Thermococcus onnurineus NA1: one gene and its partner. The protein of the gene in region 2 binds, or shares a complex with, the protein of the main gene of each other region. Links are inferred from orthologs where the notes say so. Each region holds a gene or a part of one and is shown on either strand. Other genes may lie near its edges.

Region 1 (10,522 bases), 1.6 Mb from region 2 along the record:
GGGACTACCTTTTTCCCGAGTGGTTCATAAAAAGAATGAAAGAACTCATTGGAGACGAGGCGGAGGAGCTTCTCAAGGCCCTCAACGAGACCCTGCCTATGAGCATGAGGGTTAACCTGCTGAAGACGAGCGTTGACGAGGTCGAGGATTATCTAAAAAGCAAAAATGTCCGCTTTGAGAGGAGTGAGCGCGTTGGAACAGTTTTGAGAATCCTCGACTCCTTCAACCCTGAGTGGCTCTTCAACAAGGGCTGGACAATTCCCCAGGAGGAAGCGGCGGCGGTTGCCTCACTAGTTTTGGCTCCAGAACCCGGCGAAACCGTCGTTGATCTGGCTGCCGCCCCGGGTGGAAAGACCGCACACATGGCAGAGCTGATGAACAATACTGGCAAAATCTACGCTTTCGACATTGACTCGGCGAGGATAAAACGCATGAAAGAAGTTCTCAGGAGAGCTGGAGTTGAGATAGCCGAGACTATAAAGGCCGACGGCAGAAAAGCCCCAGAAATCCTCGGGGAGAAGATAGCTGATAGAGTCCTTCTTGATGCACCGTGCACGAGCGACGGGACTATAGTCAAAAATCCAGAGCTCCGATGGCGCCTGCGCGAGAAGAATATTCCAAAGGTCGTTCAGCTTCAGAAAGAGCTCATTGAGAGTGCCTGGAAGCTTTTGAAGCCCGGAGGGAGGCTGCTTTATTCAACTTGCTCGATGCTGCCAGAAGAAAACGAGGGGGTTGTGGAGTGGTTCCTGACGAGGCATGAGGATGCTGAACTGATACCACTAAACGGCCCTTACGATGGAGGATTTCTGTCCGGAACGATGAGGGCGTGGCCTCACAGGCATAGGACGATAGGCTTCTTCTACGCGCTGATAGAAAAGAAAGGGGATTAGGACTCCTTATCTACCTTTACTCTCAGCTCGTTGGCGAACCAGTTCACTCTCTGCGGGAACGGTATCTCTATTCCCGCCTCGTCCAGAGCCTTCTTGATTCTGGATACGGCCTCAGTCCTGACGTCGAACCATCTCTCGCTCGGCGCCCAGGCTCTGATTGAAAGCACCACCGCGCTGTCCCCAAGTTCCTTTACGAACACGACCGGCCCTGGCTCGGCTAAAACGAGGGGCATCTCATTGAGAGTCTTTTTTATAACCTCGATAGCCTTCTCAGTATCGGCACTGTAGGCTATGCCGATCTCAATCTCTACCCTTCTCGCCGGATATCTCTGAAGGTTGATGATATTGCTGTTGAAGAGCTTCTCGTTCGGAATCCTGATGAGCGTTCCGTCCCAGGCGCGAATTCTCGTTGAAAGTATCCTTATGTCCTCGACAATGCCCTCGAGTTCACCTATTTTCACTTGGTCACCTATGTTGAGTGGCTTGTCGAAGTACATGAAGATTCCTGAGATGAAGTTTGCAACGACGGTTTGTGCCGAGAAACCGAGGATGATACCAGTTATTCCTGCCGCTGCCAGAAGGGCGCTCAGCTCAGCACTTATTCCGGCAAAGCTGAGAGCCAGAAAGAAAGCTATGGTGATGAAAGTGTAGTAGAATATCTTCGCCTTTACCTGAACGTCGGAGGAAGGTTTCTTGCCCGCGCTCATTATGAGGTAGTCCTTGGATTTTTTGGCGATGAGGTATGCAAAGTAGAAGAAGCCGACCGCGAAGGCGATGTTTCCAACGCTGGTGGATCCTATCTGGTAGTTCATCACGCCTATCACGTAGAGCGCCCATATCATGCCTCCGAGCACGAACATGCGGAACACTATATCAGCGGTGTCCTCGTTGATTATCCAGGTGAGAGTGGTTTCCTTTGACTTTCGAATTATGAGCTTTCTCAGAATTCTCCCGAGAATTATCATGCCTATTACGATGAGAATCGCCTCAATGCCCGTCCAGAGACTTATCTCAATAGGTATCAGACTTCCCACGCCTCTCGGTGAATTTGTGGTCGTGTTGCCCGTCACGTTAGCCATCGTCACCACCTCATCTTGAAGTTCGGTAGAGGTTCTGCTTTATGGGTGGCCTTGAGCGTCCCATCGGGCGGGTTGCCGGTGTTATTGACCTCGTAGGGCTCTTTCGTCGTCAGTATCACGAGGGGATAGTAGGCCTTTTCGCTGGAGTAGAACATAACACTGTTCCTTATCGGGACGGTTATCCTTTCCACGAGCTTCCATTCGTCAGTGGGGTTGTTTATCACGAGCTTCATGATTCCTAGCTCGTCGGGAATTTTATCGTGGAACTCACTCACGTGATAGCGCGCTATCACTCCGATGTTATTCTCACCATAGAGGGCGTATTTCTCCCTTCCTACAACAAAGCGGTCTATCGTGGCGTTTCCGCTCTTGACTTCAATGTCCACGGGGGCGGAGAGGTATCCGGTCAGTCTTTTCCTGGGGGGAACGGCTATCCTTGGTGAGAACCTTATCATGAGGAACTTGACGCCATAGCCCTCAGCTGGGGCCGGGAGTACCTTGAGGGCGCCATCGCCCTTCTTTATGAGAACTCGAACATCATCCCGAGTGTAAAGCACGCTGTCATCGGCCCTTTCGAGGAGGTGTATCTTCTTGTTGAGGATTTTGATGAACTTCGTTCTGAGCTCGTGCTCTCCGAACATGAAAGAAAATAGGTTTTGAAAGATTTAAAGTTTGCCTGAAAGTGGAAAACTGAAAAGCAAAAAAGCCTTGGACCTTCTCAAAACCGATGTCCTCGATTTGAAGTGGGTGAAAACGTTGGCACCGCCTGTTCGATGGAGACTCCCCTGGCCTCAATGGGTACTGACAGGTTGGCCGTTGGAACAGCCTCCCCCTGTCCGGTGACGTCGCCAAAAGTGTACGTCTACCTGACCGTTGATATTTTGAAGTTTTTGCCTCCAAGTGCAATCGTTCCATCCGGCTCTCTCGTAGTTGTACTGTCGGCCCGGTATTCTCCAGCTATCCTGTCTTGTAGAGGTTTTCACCCTCCAGCACAGCCCAGAAGCTGAAGTTGCAGAAGCCGAACCAGCTCATATGGATAATCTCCAGATTAGGTATGTTTGAGATCATATCGATGTCTCCTTCCTGGTACGAAGTTACCCCCTCATGTTGCCGACCGCTTCGGGGTTGTAGAACTCGAATTCCTGATTACCATACTTCATTCAGATGTCCACAGCGTCCCTCTCCGGCGTAAAGTGGTTAGTAAAGGTTTTCAAAAGTTTCAAGTGAGCCTGTAACTGTTCGAAGAAAATAAATCTAAGTGTTAAACCTCCTCTGAACACATTTTCCCCATAAACTCAACGAATGGCCTCGCTCCCTTTCCGAGCTTCTCGCCGACGTATCCAGCGAGGTCAAAGACGTGGGGAACTCTGACGATTATCCCCACATCCGCGGTGGCAACCACCTCAAAGGCCTTGAGCTCAAAATCTGGGCTTTTAACCAGTTTTACTTCCCCAGGAATATCAAATTCCTTCAGCTTCTCCTCGGTCAGCCTCTTGACCTCTCCGCTTCCCGGCACGTTCTTCCCGTAAAAGAAGACCGTCTTCTTAATCCCCAGTTCCTTCAGGGCCATCGCGATTTTAGTAAGCAAATCACCGGTCCTCTCGTTGATTCTATACCTCCCCTGGTACTTCAGGTCCCTTATCAAGCCGTCCTCGCAGAGTATTGCTTTCCCATCGAGGAGAGATTCGAGGGTTATGAGGACGTTGAAACCGTCTACCGCCAGAACCTTCCCGACAAGTTCTTCGGGTTTTAGGAGCTTTCCCTCAACTTCCCTGATCCATCCATCAGAAAAGACGCATCTGGCCAGAAGATGCCGCTCTTTTTTCGTAAGCCTGTAGTGGTTGGCAACGAATTCTAATGCATAGCTTTTCCGGTAGCCCCTGTTGAGCAGATATTTGAGATCAATGTAGGCATCTCGAAGCATGGAGAAGGTTGGGAGGGAAGGTTAAATAACCTTCTCCATTATCTCTTCGCCGACGTAAATTCTTATCCTAACCTTTCCGCTCAGTACTGAGCTTTTGACCTTCTTGGTGAGAATTTCGTCCACTTGGAAGACTCCTGCGAGGTGCTTCATCCATATCTCAATGAGTATCGGCTGCTCCTCGTTTCCTTCCCTTATTTCGACCTTCTCTATTGCCAGGGCTGAGACGGCGTGTATGTCAACGCGGTCCTTCTTGTGGACGAGCCTGCTCCTTCCGGCTTCCATATCGCAGCCGTCCGCTATGGTGACGAGGCTCCCCTCAATGGTTGTGCACGGCACGTGCTCATCGTGCGTGTAGATGGCGTTCAGCGTGAGCGCTTTGAGGAGAAGCCAATCATCCGTTTCAAACTCCCTGGCGAGCTTGTCTATTATTGGCTCCGTAAGCAGGGCACTGAACTCGTAGTGGTTTATTCTGTGTATCATGTTGCCGACGTCGTGGAAGAGCGCTCCAAAAGCAACGATGAACTTGCTCCAGCGGAAAGGCTTGCCGAGCTTCTCCGCTGTGGTCTCAATTCCAAACTTTTTGATAATTTTCAGTAGCTCCAGGGCCCGTCTCGTTGTGAGGAGAACGTGGATCGGTCCGTGGTCGTTGAACTGGTAGATATTCAGCACTATGTAGTTGGTCGTCTCGAAGTAGTAGATGTGTTCCCTGAAGGCCCTCTCGTACATCTGGTAGAGTTCGTCGTCCTCCATTAGTTCCCTAATCTCTCTCAAAAGATCCTCTTCGGTGTACATATTTCCCACCCAAATGCATGGAGAAAAGGAAGTTTTAAGGGTTTTGAACGCCCAGGCGAAAAGAACTCTTTGAATGGTTGTTGGGCTTGGACAGAAAATAGCTCACTCCAGCATTCCTTCAAGCTCCAGAATCTTCTTGGAGCGGAGGTACACGACCGGAATGCCCTTCGCGCGGAGCCTCTTTTTCAGCCCCTTATCGTTGGTGCAGACCACAACACGCTCGTTATTCAGGGCGAAGTCAAAAATCTGGTCGTCTATTGGCCTCTCCCCAAACCAGCCTATATCCACGGTCTCGAACCTTTCAGCCAGCTTCTTCGCCATTCTGATGGCCATCAGATCTTTCCCGCGGGACTTTCTTTCGATGACGTCCAGTTCCTGAAGGACAACGTTTGGAATTACAATCCTGAACTTCACATCGAGAACCCTGTTCAGCTCGGATATTATGTCGACGCCGAACTGTCCCGGGACGAGGAGAAAGTTGGTATCGGGAATAACGAGCCATTCGCGGTGCATGGAGACCACCAAATGAGAAAAGAGAGGGTCACTCCCTGATGAAGCCGTAGCCTATGAGGCGCCACCTGCTGCCGACCTGCCTGCTGATGGCAACCCTGTCGCCGACCTCGGCGCAGATGGGTATCTGGAGCTTGAGCTCGATCTCGTCCTTGCCGAGTCCGGTGACGAGACCCATCGTTCTTGCCGTTCCAACGTTGAGGAGCAGGACTTCCCTCCTTTTGATCGGCTCGACCTTGAGCTCCTCCTCGGTTCCCACAACCCTCTCGAGGAGATGAACCTCAAGCCTGAGCTCGTCCCACACCGGCGGAAGCTGGCCAGGTTTTCCTACGACGTTTCCGGCCATGAGGTCGCCCTTGGTGAGGTACGGATCGAGCTTGGTGCCGACGCCGACGAGCCCACCTGGATATGCCTCCTCGACGAACCTTCCTCCTGCCTGAAGGGACACTATCTCGGTGGTTATCGGCTCGTACTTGATCCTGCCGTGCTCCTCGTAGGGAACGCCCGGGCGGATCTCTATCTCGTCGCCGACTTTGAGCTTGCCCTGGACTATCGAACCGCCGATGACTCCGCCGACGAGCTTTTCCGGCTTGGTTCCTGGCTTGTTAACGTCAAAACTCCTCAGAACGAGCATCTTGGGCGGCTTGTTCGGATCATGCTCAGGTGTTGGGATGAACTCCTCTATTGCAGCTAAGAGAACGTCAACGTTGGCTCCATGCAGGGCTGAAATCGGAATTATTGGGGCGTTCTCGGCGACGGTGCCTTTGACGAACTCCTTTATCTCCTGATACCTCTCAATGACCTTCTCCCTGTCGACAAGCTCGATCTTGTTGAGGGCTATGACGATGTTCTTATTGCCGACTATCTGAAGGGCCATGAGATGCTCCCTGGTCTGGGGCATTACACCCTCGTTGGCCGCTATGACGAGAACGGCACCGTCCATGAGGGAAGCTCCAGCGAGCATTGTTGTCATCAATGCCTCGTGACCGGGAGCATCGATGAAGGAGACTCTCCTCTCAAATTCGGTTTCATGGCCGCAGTAAGGACATATCGGTGAAGTTGAGTATCTGCCGCAGCTCGGGCACTTCCTTATCTCTGCATCGGCGAAGCCTATCTTGATGGTGATTCCTCTCCTTAGCTCCTCGCTGTGGGTGTCAGTCCAGATTCCGGTCAGGGCCTTCGTGAGTGTCGTTTTACCGTGATCAACGTGACCAACCATTCCGATGTTAACCTCGGCCTGTCTAAACTCCTTCTTCTTTGCCATCTTCTCTCACCCCTAAATTTAGAGAGTTTGGGCATTTATTAAGGTTACCTCAGGGGAAGAACTCGAAGGACATACTCCAAGGCAAGCAGAAAAGCAGTAAGTTGGGGAAAGGAGGAAGCTCAGAAGACGAGCTTCATGTTGATCTGGACGATCTCGGGGCTGATGGTGTTGCCCCTAACGGTCTTCTTCCTCCTCTCACCCTTCTCCTTAGGCCTGAAACCCGGCCCCCTAGAGACGAGGATCTTGACCCTCCTCGGACCATGGACATCGGGCCTCATGGGGAAGCCATCCTTGTCGGTTCCGCCGGTTATCTTGAGCTTGGTATCGGCTGGAATCTCCTCGCCGAATATCTCGGTGAGGTTGAGGCCAAGCTCCTTGGCGGAGATCTCCTCTCCGATCCTCTTTCCGATGAGCTTCTCTGCCTCTTCGCCGCTTATCTCGACCTGCCTGGCTATCCCGTTCTTCGGGTTCGATATGACAAGCTTAAAGGTCGCCATTTCCTCCCACCTCCTATGTCATTAGCGGGATTCATTGGGGAAACCCCTTATCCACCATGGGCTGTGGATTACCTTTTAAAAAGTTTCCCCTATCAAAACTTTTTTATACCTCTCTGGTGGTAGCCATCTTAAGAGGTGAGAGAGATGGCAAAGGAAAAGGCCACACTTCCTCCGACCGGTGCGGGTCTCATGAGGTTCTTTGATGAGGACACCAAGGCAGTGAAGATAAGCCCAAGGGGCGTTATAGCCCTCACGCTGATACTCGTTGCCCTTGAGATACTTCTCCACGCCTTTGGGCCTCAGATCTTTGGCTAAATGAAGCTCGTTTTCTTTAATCCCCTTGCGTTCAGCTCTTCGTTTATTATTGTCCTGACGATTTCTTCAAGCTGACTCTGGATGAGCTTGTCAACATCGTCCTTTATTTTGTCTATGTCGTGCCTGAGACCTTCGAGGAGCCTTATGTAGTCCTTGGCCATTTCGAGCTGGCCTTCCTGTCTGACCAGTTGCTCTTTGAGGTGTTCGAAGTCCTCTTTCATGACATGGAGCTTTCTAAGCTCTCTCTGAAGCTCATCCAGCTGCTTGGTAAGTGAGTAGTTCTCCTCCTTGAGCTTTTCTATGAGCCTCTCCTTGGTCTCGAGCTCCCTAACCAGGGCGTTGTACTCCTCGGCTATCTGGGTGAGCCTCTCTATCTCTCTTAGTGGGGGCACCTTACCGTTTCCGAGGATTATAACGTCTGGACCAACGTTGACTATATCGCTTGGCCTTATTTTCATCTTCTTCTCGTTGGAGAACATTCCTGGGTGTTCACCCTTTCCAAGGTTCTCCACGAGCTTCATCTTCAGGATGAAGTAGAACTGGTCGCCCTCAACCTCGACGTTGATGTCCGTCACAAACCCGAGTATCTTTCCCTCCGTGAGGGATATCACAAACTTGTTGATGAGCTGGTTGGCTTTAGCTTCACTGCCCTCTACCATAAACACCACCGCGATTATTTATCGCTCGGCCTACTTAACTTTTCCGCCAAGCCTTATAAGGTGAAAAAACTTCAACTCCCTTCGGTGAGAGCCATGATAATCTTTGTGGGACGGTCGAACGTTGGAAAAAGCACGCTCATCTTCCGTCTTACTGGAAAGTGGGTCAGGAGGGGCAAGAGGCCAGGAGTTACGAGAAAGCCTGTGGAGGTTAGCTGGAGGAACCGAAAGGTCGTCGACATGCCTGGCTTCGGCTTTATGAGCGGTCTGCCGAAGGAAAAGCAGGAGAAGATTAAAGATGAGATAGTGCACTTCATAGAGAACAACGCCGATGAGATAGACCTGGCAATCCTCGTCATAGATGGCAAGAGTGTGCTGGAGATAATAGAGCGCTGGGAGAAGCGCGGTGAGATTCCGATAGACGTAGAGTTCTTCCAGTTCCTGCGGGAGCTGAAGATACCGACGATAGTGGCGGTGAACAAGATAGACAAGGTGAAGAACGTCCAGGGGACCATAACGAGGCTCGCCGAGAAGTTTGGAGTTCCCTATAGCGAGATAAACGAGATTTTCGTGCCAATCTCAGCTAAGTTCGGAAAGAACCTCGACGAGCTTAGAATGCTAATAGAGAAGAAGCTAAGGGAGGGCAGGAAGCCCTCAGAGGACTTCAAGGACGATGTGGGTAATGGTCTCCTTGACGCCGTCGAGTGAGGCTATTTCCTCGAGAATCTCGTCGAGCCGGGTCTTGTCTGCCTCGATGATGAGGTCGATGTCGCCGGTGACGCGGTATATCTTCTTTATCTTGAGCCTCTTTATCTGTTCGTAGACGTGCTTTCTCTTGGTTGGCTCTATCCTCACAAAGACGAAAACATCCCCCTTCTTCTCGCCGAGGAGGTCGAGGGCCTTGTCGGTAAGGTCGATAAAGCCCCTACCGGTTCTTATATAGCCAAGCTCCTTGAGAACTTTGAGATGATTGCTTAAGGCCTGTCTGGTTATTCCGAGTTCCTCGGCGAGCTCGTCTTGGGTCTTCTCAACGGTATGAACCTCTATGGTCTTTCCTTCCTCGTAGAACTTCCTGAGCAACCTAATCTGTCTTGGGGTGAGAGTGGGTTTTTCTTCCATTTTTAAAACCTCCTTTGCAAGGTTAGCATTTGCACCTTGTATTAAACCAACTATTTTCAAGGTCAATGTCAAATTTTTCTGGCCTTCACACTGATAGCCCCCGACCACACTTATAAGTTTTTCTCAAAGTTAGCTTTTTAATTCCCAGCTCTAATCAACTCACATGAACAAAGCAGGCTATACTGAGGACGTTCCCCCCGACAGGTTTGAACTCCTTGACAAGATAGCCCAGTCAGAGAGACCCATTAGGGTAATGCTCATCGGCGGAACCGACAGCGGAAAGACGACCCTCCTGACGTTCCTTGCGAACGGTCTCATTGAAATGGGTCTCAGAGTTGCGATAATCGACAGCGATGTCGGCCAGAAGGGAGTTCTCCCCCCAGCAACGGTGAGCTTAGCTTTCCCTGAAGGTCCCTTTGACTCGATCAGCAATTTAAAGGCTCGTGCTCACTACTTCATTGGGACCACTTCTCCCAGCCAGTATACAGGTGAGATGGCAGTTGGTGTCAAGAGATTGGTTGATATTGCCGTTCAGGATGCGGATGTCGTTTTGGTAGATACTACCGGCTTCGTCACCGGTCCGGGCGTAGAGATGAAGCGCCTCAAAGCCGAACTCGTGAGACCTGAACTGATAGTTTTCCTTGAGAGGGAGAACGAGCTCTCTCACATAAAACGGCTACTCTCTCCCTACGGTGAAGTCCTGAGCCTCTCAGTGAGCGGCAGAGCGAGGGAACACTCGAGGGAGGAGCGCAGGGAAATAAGACGGGAGAAGTGGGGGGCTTACTTCTCAAGTGCTGGTCTGATTAATGTTGATTTGAATAATGTCGTTCCAACCGGAACGGAACTCTTCAGAGGCAGACCGTTAACGGCCGAGGAAAAGGAACTTCTATCGTCCCTCTTCAAGTGGCTCGTTCTGTCTGGCTGGAAAAGCGAGCGTTACACCGTCGTCAAGGCTGATATCGAGAGCGTTCCAAGGCACTACAGCAAGTTCGTTATTCACGCTGTTGACTTCGAAAAGCTGAGCAACTTGCTGGTTGGTTTCATCGATAAAGACGGTCTCTGCCTCGGCGTTGGGATACTGAAGTGGATAAACTTCAGCGAGATGAATGCCCAGGTCCTGACGCCCATATCTTTAGAAGAACTCGAGAGAGCAGTCGAGCTTCGTTTTGGGCGCATAAGGGTGCTCGAAAGCGGCGAAGAGCTTGGCCTGTTGAGAAGGGAGGAGCTCTAGCAAAGATTTTTAAGTCAATAACCTAATCGAATTAGGTGGCCCTAATGGAGCTCAAGGCGTTCATTGAGATAACCCGGCCTCATAACTGTATCCTTGCCGGGATAGTGGGCCTTCTGGGCTCGATAGTGGCCCTTGGTCACTTCCCCGATCCAAAAACGGCCCTGCTTATCTTCTTAGTGGTCACTGTGGGCTGCGCCGGAGGAAACACGATAAACGATTACTTCGACTATGAGATAGATAAAATC
Region 2 (10,324 bases):
TACGTCCAACGGTGCCGGCTCGCTCACTTTACCCTACCTGCTCAGGGAGCTGGGTTGTAAGGTCGTCAGCGTAAACGCCCATCCAGACGGCCACTTCCCTGCGAGAAATCCTGAGCCCAATGAGGAAAATCTTAAGGACTTTATGAAGGTTGTCAAGGCTCTCGGGGCGGACTTTGGAGTGGCCCAGGATGGGGATGCCGACAGAGCCGTTTTCATCGACGAGAACGGCAACTTCGTTCAGGGTGATAAGACCTTTGCGCTGGTTGCTGACGCTGTTCTCAGAGAAAACGGCGGCGGGCTGCTTGTCACAACCGTCGCTACCTCCTACCTGCTTGATGACATAGCCAAGAGGAACAACGCCAAGGTAATGCGCACGAAGGTCGGCGACCTTATAGTGGCGAGGGCTTTGTTGGAGCACGGCGGAACCATAGGTGGCGAGGAGAACGGCGGCGTAATCTTTCCAGACTTTGTCCTTGGCAGGGACGGGGCCATGACAGCGGCAAAAATCGTGGAGATATTCGCGAAAAGCGGTAAGAAGTTCAGCGAGCTTATAGATGAACTTCCCAGGTACTACCAGTTCAAGACGAAAAGGCACATCGAAGGCGACAGGAAGGCGATAGTCGCTAAAGTGGCTGAGTTGGCCAGGGAGGGAGGTTACACCATCGATACAACTGACGGAACCAAGATACTCTTCGACGACGGCTGGGTATTGGTCAGAGCCAGCGGAACGGAGCCGATAATAAGGGTTTTCAGCGAGGCAAAGAGCGAAGAAAAGGCAAGGAAATACCTCGACCTTGGCCTGGAGCTTTTGGAGAAGGCTATGGAGTAGTTCTTCTCCATTCTTCGAGTATTTTTCTTGCCTCTTCAACGTTCCTTGGAACCTTCAGCCCTAAGCTCAGGAACAGCTCCGCGATGGATGGGACCTCAAGGTTGTGCTCTCTAAGGAGCCTGGGATTACCGAGTATCTCCTCGGGTGTTCCAACGGTTATTATTTTCCCACTGTCCATCAGGGCTATCCTGTCGCAGAGGGCCAGATATTCTGCCTCGTGGGAGGCCAAGATTACCGTCTTCCCTTCCTCCTTCATTCCCCTTATCAGCTCTCCGAGGAGCCGTTTCCCTCTGAAATCAAGGTTGGCGAAGGGCTCGTCAAAGACAATGATTTCGGGTTCCATCGCAAGGATCGTGGCTATTGCTATCCTCTTCTTTTCGCCGAAGCTGAGCTCCTTTGTTTCCCTGCTGGCGTAGTCCTCCATACCGACCTGTCTCAGTGCCCACAGGACTCTCTCCCTCAGCTTCTCCCCGCGGAGACCGAGGTTGTAGGGGCCGAAGGCAACGTCCTCGAAGACAGTCGGCGAGAACAGCTGGTCGTTTGGGTCCTGAAAGACGATGCCAACCTTCCTTCGAACCTCCTTAGGGTTTTTAGCGGGATCGAGGCCGTCTATAATCACCTCTCCCTTCTTCGGCTTCAGTATGCCGTTGAGATGAAGAACAAGCGTGCTCTTTCCAGCCCCATTGGGTCCGAGAATTCCGAAAATTTCTCCCCCTTTGATGGTGAGGTTTACACCCCTCAGAACCTCCCTTCCTACGTACGAGAAGTGAACGTTTCTCAGCTCTATCATATCAGCAGACCCCCGATGGCAAGGAGCATCAGCAGTCCGATTGAGGGGTTTGGGCGTGGTTCTTCGAGCCTTGGGAACTCGCCAAAGCCCCTTGAGAGCATTGCCTTATAAATTCTCCCGTTTCTAAGGTATGCCCTCACAAAAATCTCGCCTATGAGTGCTCCAAGTTTCCGGTAGTATTCCTTTCTCTCGATTCCAAAGGCCCTAGAATCAAGGGCCCGCTTCATCCTCTCAGCCTCCTCTGCAAAGAGGTCGAGGTAGCGGTACGTGAACGCGAGCGTCAGGATGAGTACCCTCGGGAACTTCAGGGTCTCCATCTCTGCGAGTATCCTTGAAAAGCCGACCGAGCTGGTTATAACTACGGCGGCCCCTGCGGATAGAAAGGCCTTCCCAAGGAGCAAGAGGAATGAATAAAGCCCCTCGTGAGTTATCGACCCTATGGGAGTATCGAGAATTGGTCTTCCAGGATTGAAGAGAGCAAGGATAAAGAGCAGCCCCTCAAACCCGAGGAGGAATCCGAGGTTGAGGAAAATCCTCTTCTTAGGCCTCATCATAATGACTACAGCAAGGAACAGGAGGGCAAAATAAGCTAACTCACTCAGGCTTTTTCGGGTAACGACGCCAATCGCGTAAATAAAAATGAACGGCAGGTACACTTCAGGCACCCTTGGCGAGCTTTGCTAAGCCGTAGCCAACCACGAAGGTCAAGGTTATCCCAAGGAGCCCCATGGCGAAGCTCTGAGCCCAGCTTTCGCCATAATCGAGGGGGGCGTGGTAGATGGGATTCTCTTCGAGGCCGACCTTTTCCATGGTGGCCTCTAAACCATCGGGATTGCTCGAGGCCAGCGGAAGGACTATGACCAGTATAACGGCTATGGCGATGAGTCCCTTCACTATCGTCCTCATGCGGTCACCCCCTCTATCTCGGGAAGCTTCATCCTAACGGCCTGGACGATGAGTATAGTGAGTATGGCCTCACCGATGCCGATTATAGCATGATAGCTTATCATCAGGGTAAGAATCTTGGCGAAGGGCAGGCTCTGGCTGAGGCCTATCTCGATAGCAGTCATCGTTGCCCCTAGGAGCACCGAGAGCCACGCGGCAAAGCCCATGGCAAAAACCTCATTGATGTTCTTCAGCTTGGTGTAAATGGCGTAGCCAACGAACGCCCCGATAAGTCCCATGTTGAGGATGTTGGCTCCGATGGCCGTTATTCCACCGTCACCGAAGAGCAATGTCTGAATGAGCAGCACCGCACTCATGACTACTACCGCCGCGTACGGGCCGAGCAGTATGGCAACGAGCGTCGCTCCGAGCAGATGTCCACTGACTCCCCCGATTATCGGGAAGTTGACCATCTGGGCTGCGAAGATTCCAGCCGCAAAAAGGCCGAGGAGAGGTATTTTGTCTTCTGGGAAGTCCCTGAGCTTCTTGATTGAGTATAAAAGTCCTGCTATAGTTACTGCGTATGTCAATACTATAACAGGCGTGCTCAAAAGGCCGTCGGGTATGTGCAATTTATCTCCCTCCCTCTTGGTCCTGTTGTGTCATCAAAATCAAAAAAGGTAGCACCACATAAAAGTGTTTCTTTAACTCGGTATTATTAACCATAAGTTGAGGCACCGGAGCTTAGCAATGAGAAAAGAAAGGGTCAGAGGTAACCCCTGTCCTCTTCCTCCGGTGTTGGAGGCATGGTCTGTTCGAGCATCGCTCTCTGCATCTCCTGAACCTTGCGGAGTATCTCCTCGGTTTCCTTGGCGCGCTCATCGAGGGCCGTCATATCGAGCTCGATGCCGAGTATCTTAGTTACCGCGCTGAGGACCGATTTGGCTGCCTTTGCGTCAACGATGTAGCCGAGGCTTTCGCCGAGCAGGCTTATTCCGTACATGCTCCTGAGCTTCCCCATGCCGAGGAGCAGTCCGGCGGCACCAACTATTGCGCCTCCCTCGTCCTCCCTCCAGACAACTTCGACCTGACAGCCTTCCAGCTTGGCTTTATAGTACTCAACAAGCTCCTCGTGGGTTACTGCCGCTAAAACCTTTGGCTCTCCCTGGAGCTCCGGCACCTGGTAGCCGCCCATCGTGATGATTTCCCTTACTCCGAACTCGCTCACGAAGTCGAGCATCTTGCCAACGACCTCGAAGTGACCGGGGCTGTCCGTCGGCGGAACCTGCTGATCGCCCGTGATGATTATCAGGTCTCTTCCGTTCTCGTCGGGGTTCTTCCAGTAGTAGAACTCGTTTTTCATCAACTCAACTACGGAGTTCTTCTTGATGAGCACCTGATGCATGAAATGCGGCGAGTAGAGCTCGGCGAACTTGACGGCCTCAAGCTCCTGGATCAGGTGTTCTGCGGCAAGCTTTCCAACTAGGCCTATCCCAGGGAGACCCTCGATGAACACAGGGTCCCTCAGCTGGGGCCTCTCGTAGACATAAATCATGGTTTCTTTCATGGTCTCACCTCTTCACAATGCCCAGCTGTTCGCGCTTCAGTCTGCGCCTGTACTCCCCGTAGGGATCCTCTGGCGAGAAGCGCGGCGGGTGGGCTATCTTTGTCTTGGTTCCGCAGACTGGACAGGTCTCTTTGAGGGTGTAGCGCCCGCAGCTGGGACACTTCCTTATGCGGAACCTCATGTCAATCCCCTTCAGGCGCCTCTCCTCTTTATCTTCTTGATGCGCTTCTCCTTCCTCAGGAGGGTTGCCTCTCCTCCCGCCTGCTTGATAACGCGAAGTATCTCCTCAGCGATGTCCTCGAGAACCTCTTCGGCCTTGTAATAGTCGGGTGCAGTTATGTCTATCCTGTATCTTGGAGCTCCCTGGTAGGTGAACTTGACTTCGATGTCCTTATCTTCGTTGACCCTGTCACGGGCCCTTATGAGCGCCTCCTTGATTATCTCTATGCCGTTGGGCTTCGGCACGGTTATCTCGAACTCGGCATCGATGGTTACCGTGGGAACCTCGACGTAGTTCTGGACTATCTCGTTGAGCGGCTCGAGCCATTCCTCGGGTATGATGCCCTTAAGAACCTCTATGCCGTTCTGGGCAGCGTCCTCAAAGGCGGCGTAAACTTCGCCGTACTCCTCCTCGAGGGGAACCCAGACCTCTTGCCAGGCCATCTCAAAGTCCTTCCCGAGCTTTTCTGCGGCCATCTTGAGGAGGTTCTCGGCCTTCTGGGCGCGCTTGTACTCCTGGAGTTTGGCTTTCCTCTGCTGCTGGTTCACCCTCTTGAGGCTCAGGTCTATGTGCCCCTTATTCGGGTCAACGCGTATGACCTTGGCGACTACTTTCTGACCCTCTTTCACATAGTCCCTAATGTTCTTGACCCACGTCGAGGCGACCTCGCTTATGTGCATGAAGCCCTCTTTACCGGGGTACTCGTCAAGCTTGAGAAACGCACCGTAAGGATGGATGCTCTTGACGGTCGCGATAACAAACTCTCCCTCTTCAGGATACTCCTTGGCTTTCCTCGGCATTCTAACCACCTCAAAATTTTCTTTGCCTGAGTAATTTACGAAAAGGAGGTTTTTAAAGTTTAGCAGAAGGCCGAAAGGGAAGAGAAAGAAAGATGTTCACTCGAGAACCTCGAGTATCTTGGCCTTGATAACGCCCTTACCGCCGGTGGGCTCGACGAGCGTTGCACCGCAGACGAGGCACCTGACGGTGGTGGCCGGGTTGCTGAAAACTATCTGCTCGTTGCCGCAGTCGATGCACTTGACGCGGAGGAACCTGCTCCTCGGCATCGGGATGAGGTTCTTCGGGAGCGCCATGCGTCACACCTCCACGAGCTCGAACTTCTTAACGCGGAAGCCCTGCCCCCTCGTGTGGGCCTTACCGCAGACGGTGCACCTGAACCTGAGGTCGAGCTTCTTGACCGGCTTCTCCCTTCCGGCGGGGTTCGGCCTCGGGAAACCGCGGTAACCCTTCATAATCCTCCTGAACCTTCTCTGACCCTGGCTGAGCTCGCTCCTCGGCCTCTTCTTGACCTTCTCGACCTTGTGTATGGTGTGCTTCTTGCAAAACGGACAGTAAGTCCTTATCTGCTTTGGATACTTCATTCTCTCACCTCCACAGAGGGCCCGGTGGGCTCCTACCCGCTCTCGCCTCGGACACCCCCGAGCCATGAGGGATTATCCTGCAACCACCGCTAATCGTGAGGCTTTAAAAATGTTTTTGCTATCGACTGGGGCGAATTCCAGTAGACCCTCAAAGTGGAGTGGAGGAAATCGAAAGAAAGACCCTGCTAGAGAAATTGAAAGAAAAATACCGGGCTGACTCACTCGGCCGGGGCGTAGTAGCAGCGCTTTGGTGAGATTATTTTCCCTTCCTTCTTGAGGATCTTGATAGCCTTGTCGACTTCTTTCTTATCTATCCCGGCAAGCTCTGCTATCTCCTTGCTCTTGAGGGGCTTTCCAGCTTCCTTCAGGACTTTAAATACGAGCTCAACCTCGCTCATTCTCATCACCATTTGGGTTTGTCAAGAGAACCTAAAGTGTTTGAACTTAAAAGATTAACGGTTAAAGCTGAAGAATGAATGGGACCACAAAGGGAACCAACGCAGTCAGTATGAATCCGTGAACAAAGGCTATGATTGCAACGTCGCTGCCTCCGAACTTAGTCATTATTGGCAGCGTCGTGTCCATAGTAGTTGCCCCACCCATTGACACGGCCAGCTCTTTTGGAATCTGCCGGATAACGACCGGATACAGCAGCACTGTGAATATCTCTCTCGTAAGATTTGCAAGAAAGCCGAGAGTTCCGTAGACAGCCGAATACTGAGCTATGAGCGGGCCCGTTAGGCTGTACCACCCACAGCCCGCTGAAACTGCCAAACCCCATCTCAAATCTATACCAAGAACCAAGGAAGCCACGAGTCCTCCCAGGAGAGAGCCGAGGAGCGTTCCGAGGGGGAGCTTAACGGCGAGCCTTCCGAGCTTTCTAACCTCGTCGAGCCTGAAGCTCCCCCCAAGATCTATTCCTATGATGAATATCAGGAGATAGAGCATTATCTCGTAGAGGTTTCCGAAGTCGGGGGCGTAGAAGTGTCCGATGAGGATTCCGATAGTTAGTGAAGTCAAAACGTAGGCCAGAAACCTCATCTTTTCTTCCCTCCCAAAAGAATGGCAATCCCAACGCTGCCCAATATTGTCAACGTCGCAAAAACCACAGATGAGCCAAGGAGCCAGAGGGCATCTATCTCAACTTTTCCGGCTTCAACACCCATGAAGAAGATGAGAAGAAGCAACGCGACGCTCATAGGAAGGCCTACATTGACTTTCCGGTTCTTTTTCTTCAGGACGTAACCGAGGAGTATCCCAAAAAGCAGGGGAATGAATATGTTCATGTAACGAGGTCTCTCTGAAGGTTAATAAACGTGTCGAAGGGCTCGGAGGGTGTTCACGTCATCATGTTGCATTGTCTCAGTATGCTTGCTATTCGTCATCGCCCGGGTTAGTTTGGATGCACTCTTTTTAAAGTTGCCCCAGCTTTTCTGAATGCCTTTCTCTTTGAACCTTGCCTGGGAATGTGAAGATTTTTATGAGGAATCCTTCAACTGCCTTTGGTGGTGCTCATGATTCGCGCATCCGAAAGGGCTATGGGGATTGAATACGCCATAAGGGACGTTGTTCTTCCTGCCAGGGAGCTTGAGAAGAAGGGAATAAAGGTAATCAGGCTCAATATTGGTGACCCCGGAAAGTACGATTTCCAGCCGCCGAAACACATGAGGGACGCCTACTGTAAGGCTATCCAGGAGGGCCACAACTACTACGGTCCGAGCGAGGGCCTGCCCGAGCTTAGGGAAGCAATAGTAGAGCGCGAGAAAAGGAAAAACGACGTGGATATAACCCCCGACGACGTCCGTGTTACGGCCGCAGTCACGGAGGCGCTCCAGTTCCTCTTCGGCGCTCTGCTCAATCCTGGTGACAACATCCTCGTGCCGAGCCCGAGCTATCCACCCTACACCGGCCTCGTTAAGTTCTATGAGGGAGTACCCAGGGAGTACCTGACGGTTGAAGAGAACGGCTGGCAGCCTGACATAGACGACATGAGAAAGAAGATAGACGAGAAAACCAAGGCCATAGCTGTAATCAACCCGAACAACCCAACAGGAGCGCTTTACGAGAAGAAGACTATAAAGGAGATTCTCGACTTAGCGGGTGAATATGACCTTCCGGTCATAAGCGACGAGATATACGACCTCATGACCTACGAGGGAGAGCACGTCTCTCCGGGCTCACTCACCAAGGACGTCCCGGTCATCGTCATGAACGGCCTCTCGAAGGTTTACTTCGCAACAGGCTGGCGTCTCGGCTATTTCTACTACGTTGATCCCGAGGGCAAGCTCGATGAGATTCGAGAAGCTGTCGACAAAATGGCGAGAATCAGACTGTGCCCAAATACACCCGCCCAGTTCGCCGCAATAGCGGGTCTCACCGGCCCGATGGACTATCTCGAGGAGTACATGGCCAAGCTTAAGGAGAGGAGAGATTACATATACAAGCGCCTGACCGAGATTCCAGGAATAAGCACCGTCAAGCCTCAGGGAGCATTCTACATCTTCCCGAAGATAGAGGAGCGCTCCAAGTGGAAGAACGACAAGGAGTTCGTGCTCGATGCCCTCAACGAGGCTCACGTACTCTTCGTCCATGGCTCAGGCTTTGGCTACGCCGGTGAGTGGCACTTCAGGATAGTCTTCCTGCCGCCGGTCGAGATTCTCGAGGAGGCCATGGATAACTTCGAGGCGTTCATGAGGAAGAGGCTGAGTTCCTGATTCCCTCTCCATTTTCTCTGTTAGAGAAAGAAAAATAATGGGAGTTCTCATGGACCGATTATTTTGTAGGCTTTTACGCTGTTCCATGTTTTGATGTAAACTATGTTTCCATCAAGTTTCACGTCATATGGTCGGTCATTAAAGCTCTTGCAGGCAATTTTGATTAAATGGCCTGCCGTGTAAATGCAGACTCCGTTCTTTTCTTCGCCTTTCTCATTTTTAAGATAATATGCCACCGCAACATGGCTGTCATCAGCGTCTACACGCACTCTAATCCCAAGGCCCTCGCCGTTGATGCTTGTAATTGTTTTCCTTTTAACTTTCTTCCCTTCCACGATGTAAAGGATTACTTTAGTCTTAAGGGAAGACCACCCTCTGTCTGGCCACCCAACGGTCACGTAAGCTTTGTCACCAATAATTCTGACATCAGAGATATGGGCTCCCAAAACATCGGGGCAAAATCTGAATGTTGTCTCTCCAGTGGAGATATTCATGATATATGCACAGGACTCACCTCCAGAGCCAAATGGGGCAGAACTAACGAGAATGAGGCCGTCTTGGGTGTACCTGAGTGGGTATCCGGAGGCAGGCCGCCACCATTTGAGGCTCATATTGTAATCAAACAATGCCAAAGTTGTTCCGGCCCAAGACCTAGAACTTCCAGGGTAGTAGGCGTAAACTAATATGCCCTCGGGAAGACAGAGGTATTTTCCCTCAACTCCCCTCAGGGTTATATTTGCCATGGGAGTCTGATTCTGAATGAGGGTGAAGTTCACAAAATGGTTAAGCTTATACTGATAGTACTCGGTTTTAATATGGATATTTGGGGGACAATGCAAAGAGCTCGGGACTTCTCCAAAATCTACATCTTTTACATCTGCTGGAATAAGTAAGCCTTTGGGTAGAAAGAAGACAAAGAGCAAACAAAAGATTAAAATTGAAATTGCCACTTTATTTCGGCCCATGTATCATCACCACTTTACCACCCAGTCCCATCCACACAGGCTTCCATATGTATCCCTAGTACAAACCACGAAATTTTGAGATCTTGCTTGATCCGGTGCAAAACATCCACCACAGTGTGTATTTGCCCACTTGCAGGAACTTCCGACATCTCCATACTTGCAACACTCAAGCCAATATTTGTTTACATAAAGCTTGTAATACTTATCGGCATAATAAGCAGCATCTGGATCCGGGAGAGGTTTTAGGTAGTTAGTGACAACCCAACATCCGGATTTATTGCATTCGACTTGCCAGATTATGTTACTCTCCTGTAGCTGGTTGCCTTCATTGGGATTGTATGCCCAGCCATCATAAAAGAGCTTTATCTGTATTGAGCCAAAGTCTTGGAATTGCGTTCCTGGATGCAGATCCACGGCTCTGTCCCAATATTTCCTAAAGTCTGTGTTTGTTTGTGGAAAGTCGTAAGTGCAATATTGTCCCCAGAAATAATCCTTATTGGGGGTTGTGCTCTCATAAATTCCAACCCATACTGCAACTGGATAAAACGAACTGTAGTGCACTAGGGGTGCTGAATCCGCGTATTTAGGGTCATCCACTCCAGGCAATGGGTCCTTGTATCCATAGTTCCAGTTGCAAAATATGCTGAAGCAACTCTCTCCTTCTGCTATTCCTCCAAAGTTTATTGCCAGAGGTTCTATTCCTATAGCACTTGCTACTAGTGTCTGCTTCCATCCGGCCTCTTTAAGTGCTTGGATAGTTTCCAGTTTTTCTTTCTCTTCAGCGTATGAGTATATCTCATTCCAGAGCATTCTCCTTTGTTCTAGCAGATCGAGGATTTCCCTTACATGTTCTTGAGTGTAGTTCCCACTGTTGACAATCTTTAACAGTTCTCTTAATCTCATATCCGTTTGAACGTACTCAGTAAATGTGAGCTCTGCCGCCTGCCTGTAATATGCTATGAACCATGTCAA

What was found.
Region 1: the proteins of TON_RS01260 (region 2) and eif2g are in contact, whole or in part, in a crystal structure (PDB 3CW2), measured with the Saccharolobus solfataricus proteins. The link is inferred for Thermococcus onnurineus NA1 from one-to-one orthologs. Residues at the interface, in WP_009989173.1 of Saccharolobus solfataricus: Val185, Arg186, Thr187, Asn188, Glu189, Pro190, Leu191, Gly192, Val193, Glu194, Ile196, Lys197, Ile200, Ser201, Leu204, Ile217, Lys218, Ile219, Tyr220, Thr221, Ile222, Gly223, Ala224, Pro225, Tyr227; in WP_009988771.1 of Saccharolobus solfataricus: Asp222, Lys225, Pro226, Gly227, Thr228, Gln229, Phe230, Asn231, Leu233, Lys234, Gly235, Leu259, Phe273, Thr274, Lys275, Tyr300, Leu301, Asp302, Pro303, Ser304, Leu305, Lys307.

What each region holds. Positions count from the first base shown.
Region 1 is NC_011529.1:1,819,837-1,830,358, forward strand. What follows is about bases 4,344-7,309. They hold eif2g (translation initiation factor IF-2 subunit gamma), read right to left. Parts: upstream 6,460-7,309; coding sequence 5,227-6,459; downstream 4,344-5,226. Other genes in these bases: TON_RS09910 (HD domain-containing protein), read right to left, coding at 4,344-4,685; TON_RS09915 (PIN domain-containing protein), read right to left, coding at 4,788-5,198; TON_RS09925 (30S ribosomal protein S6e), read right to left, coding at 6,579-6,956; TON_RS09930 (preprotein translocase subunit Sec61beta), read left to right, coding at 7,101-7,271; TON_RS09935 (GAS domain-containing protein), read right to left, coding at 7,268-7,309. In the rest of the region: TON_RS09890 (RsmB/NOP family class I SAM-dependent RNA methyltransferase), read left to right, coding at 1-890; TON_RS10810 (mechanosensitive ion channel family protein), read right to left, coding at 887-1,969; TON_RS09900 (DUF432 domain-containing protein), read right to left, coding at 1,972-2,610; TON_RS09905 (DUF434 domain-containing protein), read right to left, coding at 3,231-3,893; more of TON_RS09910, read right to left, coding at 3,915-4,343; more of TON_RS09935, read right to left, coding at 7,310-7,930; GTP-binding protein EngB, read left to right, coding at 8,024-8,635; TON_RS09945 (Lrp/AsnC family transcriptional regulator), read right to left, coding at 8,582-9,046; TON_RS09950 (Clp1/GlmU family protein), read left to right, coding at 9,210-10,277; TON_RS09955 (geranylgeranylglycerol-phosphate geranylgeranyltransferase), read left to right, coding at 10,322-10,522. UniProt on the Methanocaldococcus jannaschii protein: eIF-2 functions in the early steps of protein synthesis by forming a ternary complex with GTP and initiator tRNA.
Region 2 is NC_011529.1:208,350-218,673, reverse strand. What follows is about bases 3,178-5,945. They hold TON_RS01260 (translation initiation factor IF-2 subunit alpha), read right to left. Parts: upstream 5,092-5,945; coding sequence 4,264-5,091; downstream 3,178-4,263. Other genes in these bases: TON_RS01245 (HTH domain-containing protein), read right to left, coding at 5,892-5,945; TON_RS01250 (50S ribosomal protein L44e), read right to left, coding at 5,389-5,673; TON_RS01255 (30S ribosomal protein S27e), read right to left, coding at 5,188-5,385; TON_RS01265 (RNA-protein complex protein Nop10), read right to left, coding at 4,076-4,252; TON_RS01270 (proteasome assembly chaperone family protein), read right to left, coding at 3,271-4,071. In the rest of the region: glmM (phosphoglucosamine mutase), read left to right, coding at 1-829; TON_RS01290 (energy-coupling factor ABC transporter ATP-binding protein), read right to left, coding at 819-1,619; TON_RS01285 (energy-coupling factor transporter transmembrane component T family protein), read right to left, coding at 1,616-2,275; TON_RS01280 (PDGLE domain-containing protein), read right to left, coding at 2,277-2,525; TON_RS01275 (energy-coupling factor ABC transporter permease), read right to left, coding at 2,522-3,136; more of TON_RS01245, read right to left, coding at 5,946-6,077; TON_RS01240 (lysine exporter LysO family protein), read right to left, coding at 6,133-6,714; TON_RS01235 (hypothetical protein), read right to left, coding at 6,711-6,959; TON_RS01230 (pyridoxal phosphate-dependent aminotransferase), read left to right, coding at 7,188-8,387; TON_RS01225 (hypothetical protein), read right to left, coding at 8,435-9,352; TON_RS10075 (hypothetical protein), read right to left, coding at 9,359-10,324. UniProt on the Methanocaldococcus jannaschii protein: eIF-2 functions in the early steps of protein synthesis by forming a ternary complex with GTP and initiator tRNA.